DNA from 3 places in the Specibacter sp. NPDC078692 genome. Region 3 is predicted to be linked to each of the others. Evidence: riboswitches for the same ligand, from Rfam matches in the RefSeq annotation. Region 3 holds a riboswitch; each other region holds the start of a gene.

The links. A riboswitch is a leader RNA that binds a small molecule or an ion and turns the genes downstream of it on or off. The one in region 3 is predicted to bind S-adenosylmethionine.
Region 1: linked by a shared signal. The riboswitch ahead of AB0O97_RS00450 (bifunctional o-acetylhomoserine/o-acetylserine sulfhydrylase) and the one ahead of AB0O97_RS02160 (DUF1737 domain-containing protein) in region 3 are both predicted to bind S-adenosylmethionine.
Region 2: linked by a shared signal. The riboswitch ahead of AB0O97_RS15525 (ABC transporter ATP-binding protein) and the one ahead of AB0O97_RS02160 (DUF1737 domain-containing protein) in region 3 are both predicted to bind S-adenosylmethionine.

The regions. Positions count from the first base shown of each region.
Region 1 is NZ_JBFBLV010000001.1:110,702-115,365, forward strand. It holds gene AB0O97_RS00445 (Tex family protein) at 1-887, shown strand, start outside; SAM riboswitch class IV at 1,245-1,361, shown strand; gene AB0O97_RS00450 (bifunctional o-acetylhomoserine/o-acetylserine sulfhydrylase) at 1,439-2,755, shown strand; gene AB0O97_RS00455 (homoserine O-acetyltransferase) at 2,866-3,951, shown strand; gene AB0O97_RS00460 (hypothetical protein) at 4,050-4,481, opposite strand; gene AB0O97_RS00465 (SGNH/GDSL hydrolase family protein) at 4,621-4,664, opposite strand, start outside.
Region 2 is NZ_JBFBLV010000025.1:30,549-35,212, forward strand. It holds gene AB0O97_RS15505 (carbon-nitrogen hydrolase family protein) at 1-198, shown strand, start outside; gene AB0O97_RS15510 (SUKH-4 family immunity protein) at 306-824, shown strand; gene AB0O97_RS15515 (ABC transporter permease) at 873-1,757, opposite strand; gene AB0O97_RS15520 (aliphatic sulfonate ABC transporter substrate-binding protein) at 1,754-2,794, opposite strand; gene AB0O97_RS15525 (ABC transporter ATP-binding protein) at 2,852-3,613, opposite strand; SAM riboswitch class I at 3,704-3,817, opposite strand; gene AB0O97_RS15530 (CoA-binding protein) at 3,912-4,328, shown strand; gene AB0O97_RS15535 (polysaccharide deacetylase family protein) at 4,379-4,664, shown strand, end outside.
Region 3 is NZ_JBFBLV010000002.1:154,983-159,646, forward strand. It holds gene AB0O97_RS02135 (DUF308 domain-containing protein) at 1-16, shown strand, start outside; gene AB0O97_RS02140 (class IV adenylate cyclase) at 172-702, shown strand; gene AB0O97_RS02145 (GNAT family protein) at 771-1,292, shown strand; gene AB0O97_RS02150 (aminodeoxychorismate lyase) at 1,370-2,281, shown strand; gene AB0O97_RS02155 (Pr6Pr family membrane protein) at 2,290-2,934, opposite strand; SAM riboswitch class IV at 3,047-3,166, shown strand; gene AB0O97_RS02160 (DUF1737 domain-containing protein) at 3,256-3,516, shown strand; gene AB0O97_RS02165 (rhodanese-like domain-containing protein) at 3,513-3,905, shown strand; gene AB0O97_RS02170 (O-succinylhomoserine sulfhydrylase) at 4,019-4,664, shown strand, end outside.

The DNA.
Region 1 (4,664 bases), on a different contig from region 3:
GCCCCTTCAACAAGCGCCGGGAACTGCTCAAGGTGGCGCGGCTGGGCCCGAAGGCGTTCGAGCAGTGTGCCGGATTCCTGCGGATCACCGGGGGATCGGAACCGCTGGATGCCTCCAGTGTGCACCCTGAGGCGTATGGTGTGGCCCGCAAGATCCTCGTCGCGGCCGGTGCGGGCACTCATGAGCTTGCCGGTGGTCTCGGCGCGGTGGCATCCGTGAACCCGGCCGATTTCATCGAGGGTGAGTTTGGTTTACCCACTGTCAAAGACATCATTGCCGAGCTGCAAAAGCCTGGGCGTGACCCCCGTCCGCGCTTTGAAACCGCCACGTTTACCGACGGCATCGAGAAAATCACCGATCTGCGCCCCGGCATGATTTTGGAAGGGACCGTCTCCAATGTGGCCGCGTTTGGCGCCTTCGTGGATATTGGCGTGCACCAAGACGGGCTGGTCCACGTCTCGGCCATGAGCAACAGCTTCGTGTCCGATCCGCACGCTGTAGTTAAGTCCGGCCAAGTGGTGCGCGTGAAGGTTCTGGAAGTAGAGCCCGAACGCAAACGTATTTCGCTCACCCTGCGCCTGGACGATGAGGTGGGTGCCGGTGCCGGTGCTGGTGCGCGTGCCGGTGCGGGCGCCGGCGCTAACTCGCGTGCCCGCAGCAAAGGCGCCAACCCCGGCCAGGGTTCTACCCAAGGTTCCGGCCAAGGCTCAAGTCAGGGCCGCCGGCCGGGTGGGCAGGGTCCCAGGGCTGCAGACGTGCAGAGCCCACGGGGTGCCGGCGCGCAGAGCCCCCGGGGTGCCGGCGCGCAGGGTCGTCCCAATACCGCGGCACCGTCGGCCAATACAGCCTTGGCCGAGGCGCTGCGCCGGGCAGGGCTGGGCAAGTAGCGCCACAAAGCAGTCCGGCGACGTTGCAGCTGCGCTTGGTTGCGACGTAACCACGCGCCCGTCCAAAGGACTGGCGGCCACTGCGTGAACTCATACGCACGACTGAACGTTACTGGCGCGTATAGACACTCATGCGCACCACTTGCGGCCAGTGGTGCGTATGAGTTTGCTACTCCTACGCAACCCAGGCGGCCCAACCCAATCAGCCCAATGGAAGGGGGAGTGTCCGGCGTCGTTCATCAGTCAGAAATTTGGACAAGGGCACCTTTGTCGCGAAAATTCAAGGACATCTTCGGCCAAAGTCATAAACTCGTCACAATCTTGCAAGCGCGCGGAGATTCTTTCACACTGGATGCAGGTCATGAGTGTCAGCGCACAGCCCCGGCTTGCTGACCGGCAACCCTCCTTCCGCGGTGGGGTGCCCCGGGTGAGGACCTGGCATCGAGCCATCCGGCTCCGGTGCAAGCGCGGGCCATCAGCAACGCAACCCTCCACGCATTGTGCGCAGGAGGCTTCGCAGGTGCAGGCCTCTAGTGTTAAAGGAAACAGCCATGAGCAACGGTTGGTCATTTGAAACCCGTCAGATCCACGTAGGCCAGGAGCCCGACGCCACCACCGGCGCCCGTGCATTGCCGATCTACCAGACAACTTCGTTTGTGTTCCCGTCGGCAGAAAGTGCCGCGGCACGGTTCGCCTTGGCCGAACTGGAACCCATCTACACCCGCATCGGCAACCCCACCACGGATGCCGTGGAGCAGCGCGTCGCCAACCTCGAAGGCGGCGTCGGCGCACTCCTGCTGGCATCGGGGCAGGCGGCAACCACCTTCGCCATTTTGAACATTGCAGAAGCCGGCGACCACATTGTCTCCAGCCCCAGCGTGTACGGCGGCACGTTCAACCTGCTGGCCCACTCGCTGAAGAAGCTCGGCATCGAGACCACCTTTGTTTCGGACCCCGACAACCTGGACGAATGGCGTGCGGCCGTCAAGCCGAACACCAAGGCGTTCTTCGGCGAGACGGTCTCCAACCCGCGCCAGGACGTGCTGGACCTGGAAAACATCAGCGCCATCGCCCACGAAGCCGGCGTGCCGCTGATCGTGGACAACACCCTCGCAACGCCGTACCTGCTCCGCCCGATTGAGTGGGGTGCCGATATCGTCATCCATTCGGCCACCAAGTACCTGGGCGGTCACGGCACAGCCATCGGCGGCGTGATTGTTGACAGTGGAAACTTCGACTTCGCGGCAAACCCGGAGAAGTTCCCCGGCTTCAACACCCCCGACGAGACGTACAACGGCCTGGTCTATGCCCGTGACCTCGGCGTGGGCAGCGCACTCGGTGCCAACCTGGCCTACATCCTCAAGGCCCGCGTCCAGCTGCTGCGCGACCTCGGATCCGCCATCTCCCCGTTCAACGCCTTCCTGATTGCCCAGGGCATCGAGACGCTGAGCCTGCGCGTGGAACGCCACGTCAGCAACGCCGTCACGGTCGCCGAATGGCTCGAAGCCAACGAGAACGTTGAAGCCGTTGCCTACGCCGGCATCCCTTCAAGCCCCTGGTTTGAGCGTGGCCGCAAGTACGGTCCCAACGGTGTTGGCGCCATCATCTCCTTCGACATCAAGGGCGGCATCGAGGCTGGCAAGCGCTTTGTGGACGGCCTCGAGCTGCACTCGCACGTGGCCAACCTGGGCGACGTCCGATCCCTCGTGATCCACCCGGCCTCCACCACCCATGCCCAGCTCTCACCCGAGCAGCAGCTTGCCGCGGGTGTGCGGCCCGGAGCCGTTCGGCTGTCCGTCGGCCTGGAAAACGTCGCCGACATCATCGCAGACCTGGAAGCCGGATTCCGCGCCGCAAAATCGGCGTGATCCCAGTGGGACACACGGTGGACAAGGGCTTGTTTTCCTCCGGGTTCGCACCAGCTGCAGCTGAACCCGTTGGTGCGGACTTCTGCGCGGCTGTAGGACGGGGCGGTGGTGTGTTGCGCTCCATCCAGATTGGCGCACTCCCGCTGGAAGCCGGGGGCGAGCTGCCGTCGGTGACCATGGCCTTTGAATGCTGGGGCACCCTGAACGCAGCCGGCGACAACGCTGTACTCATCCAGCACGCACTGACCGGCAGCACGCACGTTAGCCGCGGCGATTCCGAAGAAGATGGCTGGTGGGAAGGCTTGGTGGGTCCCGGCGAAGTCATCGACACCAACAAGTACTTTGTGGTGTGCGCCAACATGATTGGTGGTTGCTATGGCACCACCGGGCCCTCCAGTATTGCCGCGGATGGCAAGCCCTACGGTTCTCGCTTCCCGTTCATCACCATCCGCGATTCTGTCGAGGCCGAGGCGCTCTTGGCCGAGAAACTGGGCATCGCCTCCTGGTTCGCTGTCATTGGCGGATCCATGGGCGGCGCGCGGGCCTTGGAATGGGCGCTCATGTACCCGGACCGTGTGCGGCGCTGCGCCGTGGTGGCCTCCTGCGCCGCCAGTACCGCTGAGCAAATTGCCTTTGCCCAGGCGCAGGTGCTCGCCATCCGGCAGGATCCCCACTTCGCTGGCGGGGATTATTACGACGGCGCCGCTCCCACCACCGGGCTGGGGCTGGCCCGGCGCATCGCCCACATCACCTACCGCTCTGAGGCTGACATGGGTCAGCGTTTTGGTCGCAAGGCCCAGGACGACGGCGGCACCATCAGCCATGCGCGTCTCGGCCCCGACTCCGGGGGTAGGTTCGCGATCGAAAGCTATCTGGACCACCAAGCACACAAATTGGTGGGCCGTTTCGACGCCAACAGTTACATTGTCATCACCGAGGCGCTCATGAGCCATGACGTCACGCGTGGCCGTGGCACGTTGGAAGAGGCGCTGGCGGTGACAGAAAAGGTCCAGTTCCTGGTGGCTGCCGTCAACAGTGACCGCTTGTATTTCCCTGTTCAGTCGCAGGAGTTGGCAGCGGCGCTTCCGGCTGATGTTGTCGTGGGAACCATTGATTCCGACATCGGCCATGACGGCTTCTTGACCGAGGTTGCCGCAGTGGGCGCACTCTTGAAGGATGCCTTCTTCTCGGAATAGGTATTCACAGATTAAATAGTTGATGGTCCCGTTCTTGCGGGATCATCAACTATTTAAGGAGCTGCTGAGCTATGGATTCTAGAAGTTCCTGAAGGATTTTAGAAGTTCTTGAAGATTGCCTCGCGGTGCACAGCGTACTGCTCGGCGGTCACCTGGCCATTGCGGCGGGCAACGTCCAGTGCGTCGAGCTGACGCTTGAGCTCGGCCTCGGCGCGCATCCGCTCGTTGGCGAAACCAGTGGTCTGGTGACCGTGAGAGGTGTCGTAGTTAGCCAGCGGAACACCATTGAGCAGCGTTCCTACGTAGGGGACATTTGTGGGCTGGTGGGCAACGCCTGTCCGGCCTGATGGTTTCGCCTGTGTGTAGGGGTTGGCGCGTTGTTCACGCTTCTTGCGTGTTGCTGCCTTAATGAAGGAAGTGAAGAGCACCACGCCAATGATGATCAGCACCAAAAATGGTTGGATGCTAAAGCTGCTGCTGGACGATGCGGCAACAGTGCCAGTAGCTAGTGGCTCGAATATGAGCGTCACAATGCACCTCTTCTTGATAGGGCGCAATTGCACACCGCGCCATACTTCATCCTAGTCGTGAAAGCTACGAACTAGTCGTGAAAGCTACGAAGGTACCGAAGGTGCCCAAGGCGCCGACGGGATCGCAGCTAGATCGTCGCTAGTCTGACTCCAGTGGTTGGTCGAATGTAGGCGCGTCGAATG
Region 2 (4,664 bases), on a different contig from region 3:
ACCTCTAGCGATCACTGCATTGGGCACTCGGCCATTCTTGACCCCATGGGTATCGCCATTGATTTCCTCAATGACGAGGCGGAGGGTGTAGCCACCGCAGACGTCACCCATCGGCGCATTGAGGAAGTTCGCGAATTTCTGCCGGTGCTTCGTAATCGGCGTTTCGAAAGCAGCACCACGGTGGTTCCTGCAGGCTAGAAAGATTCCCGTTGACGGGGCAACCGGCGGTGATTAGTGTCAAGACTATAAGCAGGCAGGATAGTCAGAGCAGGCTCTAAGGGCTGAATAGCCGGTAGGAGGACATCATGAACGACACCAGGATTTGGTCCGTGTTGGAGGGTCTGTACCCGGTTGCCCTGGAGGACGTACCGCTGGACGGGCAATGGCTTAAGCCACCCTTTGCTGATGATCCCAGCGGCCGGGCCATCGTGTGCAACGACGGAGATTTCCAGTTCGTTGTGGTAGATAGGAAAAGCGGATCTGTGTTGTATGTCTGCGAAGATGAAGAGACTCTGATGGCCTCTTCGCTGGAGACCCTGCCCGCCATTGTTGCTGCGTGGGGAGCTATTGACCGTGACACGGTTGGTCCTGAAGACGATGAAGACTTCTCCGCCGTGAGAAAGTCCTTTCAGGAGCAATTACAGGGGATCGACCCTGCTGCCGCCGCTGCCAATGAATTTTGGGCGCTGTACACCGAGGAACTCACCAGCGAAGACTATGTGGACCTTGACGAGGACAACGCCGAAGAAGAGGAAGAGCAAAACGAGTCCGACTCTGGAGACAACGACAGGCCAAGCGCCAACGAATCATTCGTCGACGCCTGACCTGAGGGTGCGGTTGGTGCAGGCTCTCTAATGCCGTTCGCTTAGCACTTAGGACCAGCGTTGAACGGCCCATTTCTCGGCCAAGCCCAGCAAGGCATCCGTAGCCTTGCCGAGGACTGCCAACAGCACAATAGCCAGCAACAATCTGTCAGTACGGCCGTTATTTTGTGAATCGGTCAACAAGAATCCCAGCCCCATGGACGAAGCGATCAGCTCTGCCGCCACCAGGAACAGCCACGCTTGGGCTAGTGCCAGCCGGAGTCCGGAGAAGATGGACGGGACCACGGCCGGCAGCTGCACCGTGGTCAACAGCTTCAAGCCCTTGAGCCCGAATGCCCGTGCGGCCTCGACTAGGTTCTTATCCACATGGCGCAACGCCAGAGACACGGTGGTGAATATTGGGAAGAACGCACCAATAATAATCAGCGTGACCTTGGAGTCCTCACCAATCTTCATCCAGAGGATCAACAGCGGCACCCATGCCAAGGACGGTACGGCCCTGAGCGCGCCGATGGTGGGCCCCAGCAGAACCTCGGAGACCTTTGAAAGCCCCACAAGAGCTCCCAAAGAGACACCCAGCACGGCTCCGATCAGGAAGCCAAGGAGGACTCGCTGCGTGGAGATGGCAATGTGGCCGAACAGCTCATTGCGGGCAATGAGTTCTGTCCCGGCCTCCAATACTGATCGTGGCGAGGGTAGCTGGACCGGAGAGAAAATACCTGCCGCGGTACTGAGCTGCCAGGCGAGCAAAATGATGACCGGAAGAATGAGGCCCAAGCCCAACTTGACCCAGCCGCCAGCACCGCGAAGGATCCGGGGTGTTGGTGTTGGAGCGCCGGGCTTCAGCGTGGTGACGCCGACGGCGGTGAAACCTTCAACAGAAGTTGGCAGCACAGCGTTGCCTGTTGCCCCGGGGTTGCCTAGGTGGCTCATGCGGATTCCTTGATTGAATCAGGATTTGCCTTCAGCGCGAAGGAATCATCCAGCAGGGTCTCCAGAGCGGTGTCCACTTCGGCCTGCGTCTTGACGTCGCCGAGCTCAACAAAGGTGGGCCCAATCTTGGCCAAGACGGCGCGCTGCTTCTCGCCCGGAACTCCGGAGACATCCAGGTTGCTGCGCTCGAGAATCACGGTGGTGGCAACTGCTGGCTTCAGACCAGCGGCATCTGCCAGGATCTGAGCCGTTTCCTCAGGATTGGCCGCAGCCCAGATACGAGCCTTTTCATAAGCGTCCACCACGGTCTGTGCCAACTCGGGCTTGTCCTTGAGGAATGATTCGGTGGCGTTGAGGAATCCGTAGGTGTTGAAATCAAGGTTCCGGTAGAAGAGGGTGGCGCCTTCCTGCTCGGCTGTGGCCATGATGGGATCCAGACCAGACCACGCGTCTACTGAACCGTTCGCCAGAGCTGCTCTTCCGTCAGCGTGCTGGAGGTTCTCCACCGTCACGTCCTTGGTGCTCAGGCCGGCTTCTTCCAGGGCCTGGACTAGGAAGAAGTAGGGGTCGGTGCCCTTGGTCGCCGCCACGGACTTGCCCTTGAGATCAGCAACTTTGGTAATACCGGAGTCCTTGTTAGTGACTAGGGCCGCCCACTCAGGCTGGGAGTAGAGCGAGATTGTCTTGATGGGGGAGCGGTTGGCGCGTGCCAACAGCGCCGCGGAGCCTGCCGTGGAACCAACGTCGATGGCGCCAGCACGCAGTGCCTCATTGGCCTTGTTGGAACCAGCCGATTGCAACCACTTCACGGTGACGTTTTTCTCGGCCAGAGTTGCCTCCAGCCAGCCCTTCTCCTTGATAATCAGGCTGAGCGGGTTGTAGGTGGCGAAGTCGATGTTGAGTGTATCGGAGCCGCCCACCTTGCCAGCAGCGTCGGTGGCTGCATTCTCACCGGTGCAGCCGGCAAGGGCCAAAGCGGAAACGGCGGCTGTGAATCCGAGGAATGAGCGTCGGTTGAAAAGAGCTGAATTAGACATGGTGGTCCTTAAAATGGGTGTGCTGAAGAGTGAAAGAGAGAAAGTAAAAAGTAGCGGCTAGTGGCCGTCGACGCCGAGGCTGGTAAGCAGTGAGCTGCGCAGCCCGGCCAGTTCTGTTGATGCCCGGTCGCGGGGGCGTGTGCCGGGCACGTCCACGGTGCGCACAATGGTGCAACCGGGCTGGTCCGTGCCGTCGGAGCCCAACAGGATGATCCGGTCCGCGAGCTGCAATGCCTCATCTACGTCGTGAGTGACCAACAGAACCGTGGTCGGTTCTGCCGAATGGATATCCAGCAGCAGGTCCTGCATGGTGATTCTAGTCAGGGCATCCAGCGCGCCAAAGGGCTCGTCAAGCAATAGAACTCCAGGGTTGCGAGCCAAGGCGCGGGCCAAGGATGCGCGCTGGGCCATGCCGCCGGAGATTTCCCGCGGCCGGTGCCCGGCGAAGGCGGATAGACCCACCAGTTCCAACAGATTTTCCACCACGAGGCGGCTGCGGGCGGAGTCGGCTCCGGCAGGAACCCCGATCGCCACGTTGCTGGCGATCGACTTCCAGGGCAGGAGCCGAGGTTCCTGGAAGGCTACGGCACAGCGTGAATCAATGCCGGTTACGGCTGTTCCATCAATGCTCACGGAGCCGCTGCTGGGAGCGTCGAGTCCGGCAACGGCACGCAGGAGGGTGGATTTTCCGCAGCCAGAAGGTCCCAGTAGGGCTACGATTTCCCCGGCCTGAATGTCAAAGGAAACATCACGGAGCACGGTGTGGGTGCCGGCCTTGGAACTGAAAGACCTGCCAAGCCCATGAAAGGAAACCGGCATGGCCGCAGTGCCCTGGGGATCAGAAACTATTGTTGGTGGCGCCACTGGTTCGGCAGACACCGAGGGCGAAAGTAAAGCAGACATCACAACACTCCATCGTTCCTGGCGGTAGCACCCTGCCGGCGATGACTCCTTCTACAAAGGTGTCAACCAGGGTTGCTGCGGCGTCAATGAGCCAGATCTCTCGGCCGCTCGGGATGGTCATCTCAAGACTAGGACGTAGTGGTGTGCGGCAGAAATCGGCAAGCGGGTGGAGTTCGCGAAGCGTAACAATCGGTGGGAGGACTAGGCTCGTAACATGGCACACCTCAATGACCCGCAGCTCATCCGCCGGCTCTTGACCACACCCGGTCGCTGGGCTGTTGTGGGCTTGTCCGGTAATCCGCTGCGACCTGCCGTCGGTGTTTCCTTGTACCTCCAGCAGCACCTGGGCCAGGAGATCATCCCGGTGAGTTTGAAAGGCGATGACGTCCATGGTGCCAAGGGGTACAAAGCCTTGGCCGAGGTCCCCGGAACCATCGACGTGGTGGACTGTTTTGTAAATTCCACCCGGGTGGGTGATGTTGTAGACCAGGCCATCGCGGTGGGTGCCAAGGCTGTCTGGCTCCAGCTGGGCGTTATTGACGAGGACGCGGCCCAACGTGCACAAGCTGCAGGACTGGACGTGGTGATGAATACCTGTCCCAAGATTGAAGCCGCAAAACTCGGGTTGTAAGCGGCGCAGGCTGTGCTGAACGACGATCTTCAGAAATAAGGAAAGCTGCCATGCCCCGCCATCTTGACCTTTCACCCAGCCGTGGCCGTTGGGTGGCTTTTTCGGTGTTGCTCCTAGCGATTGCACTCGTGGCCACCGGCCTGTGGTGGGTCAACACCAACAGTTCAGCGCTGCCGGGCCCAGTAACTGCGCCAGCTACTACCGCGCCGCCCATAAGTACCCCCGTCGCAAGCAACCCGGTCACAAAAACTCCTCCCGAGAGAGCCACTGCCTCGAGTACCCCCGCGGCGACTGGCACTGCCTCGAGTACGCAAGCTCCGGCGTCGGAAGTCCCCA
Region 3 (4,664 bases):
GGCTAGGCTCAGTTAGTTTTCCAAGTACGACGGCGGCACTCGGCACACGCCGGGTGCCGCCGTTTCGCTGTGGCGCGGTACCGCTATCCGAGAAGGATCGAGAATCGACCAGTTCACTGATGGAGCACCCCAGATCCCTTCTTCACAACAGCTCCGTGGTTGAGTGGAATCATGCCGACAAACATCGAAATCAAAGCCCGTGTGGACAGTCTCGAAAGGTTGGTCCCCGTTGTCGCTGCCATGGCTGGCGGGGAACCCGAACAGCTTGTACAGGACGATACTTTTTTCAGTTGTCCGAACGGGAGGCTAAAACTTCGGGTTCTGTCTGATGGGCGTGGCGTGCTGATCTACTACCGCAGGGAAGACGAACTCGGGCCGAAGCCGTCCTTCTACGTTCATTCTGAAACGTCAGATCCAGACGGGCTGAGATCGGTTCTGGCTGTTGCCTATGGTGAGGTTGGACGTGTGCGGAAGCACCGCATGGTGTTCGGCGTTGGCCAAACAAGGGTGCATCTGGACCGTGTTGATGGCCTCGGTGAATTCCTAGAACTTGAAGTCACGCTCCAAGACGCATTGACATCTGACGCCGCCGTTGCCGAAGCTCACCGACTTATTGCTGCATTCGGAATCGATGAAAGTGCGCTCGTCAAGGGCGCCTATCTGGATCTTCTCAACGCCGAAAATGTCATATACCCCCACTAGAGGTGCTTTCCTGGGGCGAGATCCAACTCGGTGGATCGGGTGAGTGAATGTCCATAAACTTTGTTCCAATGACGCCCGCAGACGCTGAAGACGTCGTCAGTTTTCTGGCGCGCAACCGTTTCCCCTTCCGTGTTCAGGCAGCGCCGCATGCACCGGACGTACGGGCGGGGATTGCGAAGGGCCGCTTCTGGAATGAGGACACCCAGGGCTATTGGGTCACTCAGGACGAAAACCAGATCGGCATGGCGGCGCTTGAGGATTTGCAAGAAGACGACACCCCGCTTTTCGATCTGCGCCTAGAGGAATCCCATCGCGGCCAAGGCTTGGGGGTTCCCGTGCTCCGGGCACTCTGTGATTTGGTTTTTCACGCCATGCCGAACACTCGACGCTTCGAGGGCCAAACCAGAGAAGACAACATCGCCATGCGCAAGACTTTCCTCCGCGCAGGATTCGTCAAGGAAGCCCACTACCGTTTGGCCTGGCCCACCAGCGACGGCGGACATCTTGCCTCGATCGCTTACTCAATCCTGCGTCAGGACTGGGAGAACGGCACCGTGAGCCGCTTCGAATGGGAGGACCTCAAGTTCTAGAGTTCCGGCCGCACTAAGGCGAGGGGCCCCGGCCGAGGAACGATGGTTGGGGAGCGGGTGGGGATATGCTCGACACCATGACTGTTTTGGTGTTCCTAGACCCCGCCCATCCGCACGGCAGGCTGGCAGATCCCGCCCAGCCGAGCATTCTGGCCACGGACCAGGGCGTCACCCGCGGCGATGGCATCTTCGAATCGATGCTGGCCGTGGACGGCGCAACTCGCAAAATTCAAGCTCATCTTGACCGGCTCGCCACATCCGCCCGCACCATGGACTTGGAGATTCCGGCTGCGGAGCTGTGGCAAGCCGCCATCACGACGGCGCTCACGGCTTACTCCGTCAGCGATGCCGCCGCTACCGGCGAGCCAGGTCAATGTGTGGTGAAGCTGGTCGTCACCCGCGGGCCCGAGGGCGCCAACTCCCCCACAGCCTGGGTTACGGTCAGCCCAGTCTCGCTCGCACTGGCCGCACAACGCGCCAAGGGCTTGGACGTCCTACTACTGGAGCGCGGCTACGACAGCGACATTTCTGCCCGCGCACCGTGGCTACTGATGGGCGCCAAAACCCTTTCCTACGCCGTCAATATGGCGGCCTTGCGCCACGCCCATAGCCAAGGCGCCGATGACGTGATCTTTACCAGCGGCGACCAGCTCGTACTGGAAGGGCCGACGTCGTCGGTACTTTTGGCACACATCTCCGACGACTCCGGCGTGCCAGTCAAGCGACTCATCACGCCCCATCTGGACACCGGAATCCTGCCCGGCACCACGCAAGGCGCCCTCTTTGCAGCCGCAAAAGCCGCAGGCTGGGAGCTGGGTTACGGGCCTGTTACTCCGGCTGATCTGCTGGATGCCGATGCCGTGTGGTTGATTTCCAGCCTGCGTCTGTTGGCTCCCGTTAACACCATTGACGGCCAAGAGATTGGCACGCCGGAGATCCGTTCGGAGTTGACAGCGGAACTTTCAAGGCTTCTCGCACAGACCCTCTAACTGCCGAGTTAAACCGCAGAAGCTGCCACTGCCCGCCGGGCCGAGCGCCCGCTCAGCCAATTACCCAACCACATGATCAGAAATGTCATGGCCACGAAGGCCACGGCGATGATGAGGCAAGTCAGCAGGACGGGACCATATCCGCCGTCGGACGGGTTGAGGAAGGGGTAGGCGTACCAGGTGATGGCCGCGCCGCGAATGATCGAATACGCCAAATACGCCAGCGGGAACGCGATGGCGACGAGCACGCGTTTGTAGGCGATGGGGTGGCGCGGCGGGGTGATGAGCCAGTCGGCCACGATCGCCACAGGCATCACATAGTGCAGCCACGTGTTGATCCAGGGCAGGAGCGAACCCAAATCCACATCGCGCAGCAGGGCGCTGAAGACGATTCCCACCAACGCCATGCACACCACGGAAATGCAGCGCAACAGCGCCCACGCGGGTCCCAGATCCTTGCCGCGCCAGCTCAGCACCGACTCCACCACCAGCACCACGGCGGCAAAAATATTGGAGAGGTTGGTGAAATAGCTGAAGAAGTTCAGCACGCTGAAGCCGTGGCCAATGTGAATGCCCAGCTGGATTCCCACGGCGACCAAGGTCACCGCGCCAAAGAGGAAACGGACGGCGATGAAGGCGCGGCTGAGGCTCATGGATTCATACTGTCAGCTCATGGGCTGCGCGTCTGTAGTGCTGCCGTCATTTTGCGCCATACATGCACTTCTTAGGGTCCCAAGGGGCGGTGGATGTGTTAGTTTCAAAGGGAGTAATGAGTGCCAGTGTCAAGCCCTGACTTGCTGGCCGGCAACCCTCTTTCCGGCGGGGTGCCTCAGGTGACTACTCGGCAAACCCAGCTTCCACGGCTGAAGTTTGCAAGCGCGAACCCCGGTGCGGTAACTCAATGTCCAAATTTTTTGAGCACCGTCCTCAGCTCTCGCTTGCAGCCTTGCGGCCACTTGCAATGAGGAGAGAACATGTCCGCGGACGAATCACCCCTGGCCTACCGGCTCATCACCGGTCCCGACGATCGCTCCTTCTGCGAGCGCATCTCAGCAGCCCTCGACGAAGGCTATGTGCTTCACGGAGGGCCGGCCGTCACCTTTAATGGCACGAACGTGATCTGCGCCCAGGCCGTGATCCTCCCCCAGGCAGTTGCCAGTAGCGACGCCGCCGTGGCTAACGCAGTGGACGATCTGGACGCCGAGCTGGAGTTCGACGGCGAGGGCATCGCGTGAGCTACGCAGGGGATCTGGCCCCGGCAACAGCTTGGGAACACCTAGCTGCCGGAGCCACCCTGGTGGATGTGCGCACCGAAGGTGAATGGACGCATATTGGCGTCCCCGACGTTTCCGCGCTGAACTCCGAACCGGTCTTCATCCAGTGGAATCTGTCTGACGGCACCAACAACCCCCAGTTCCTGGAACAGCTACAGGCCGCAGTGCCCGCCGAGAAGCCGCTGGTTTTGCTGTGCCGTTCGGGCGTCCGATCCATCGCGGCGGCCGAGGCAGCAACTGCGGCCGGCTACACGGCGTACAACGTACTCGAGGGATTCGAGGGTCAACCCGACCGCTTCGGCGACCGTGTCCTGAACGGTTGGAAAAACCGCAATCTACCCTGGTACTAACGCCTTTCCTCGGAACGCGGCATGCGGAACGCCGCGTCCCGCGCGTCTGCACTGTGCCATCGCATGCCAGCATCCAGCCTCCTCACTCACCAGCGAATGCCAAGGACAAGTAATTGAGCAACTTTAACGAGCACGCAGCCACCTGGTCCCCGGACACGGCTGCCGTGCGCGGCGGGCTTGACCGCACCAACTTCCAAGAGACCTCCGAGGCCCTGTTTCTGAACTCCGGCTTTGTGTACGAATCCGCCGAGGCCGCCGAGGCGTCCTTCACCGGAGAAGTGGACCGTTTTGTGTACTCGCGGTACGGCAACCCGTCCGTGGCCACGTTTCAGGAACGGTTGCGGCTACTCGAAGGCAAAGAAGCGTGCTTTGCGACGGCGTCCGGCATGTCCGCCGTATTCACCGCTTTGGGTGCCTTGTTGGGTGCCGGGGACCGGGTGGTGGCGTCGCGCTCACTGTTCGGCTCCTGCTTTGTGATACTGAATGAGCTGCTCCCGCGCTGGGGTGTGGAGACGGTGTTCGTTGACGGACCGGATCTGGATCAGTGGCGCGAGGCGTTGAGTGTGCCCACCACGGCCGTCTTCTTTGAATCCCCATCCAACCCCATGCAGGAAATTGTGGATGTTCAGGCCGTGTGCGATCTAGCCCATGCGGCGGGCGCGCAAGTGGTGGCGGACAACGTCTTCGCCACTCCCCTGTTGCAAAAGTGCGGCGACTTTGGTGCGGACATCATTGTGTACTCGGGCACCAAGCACATTG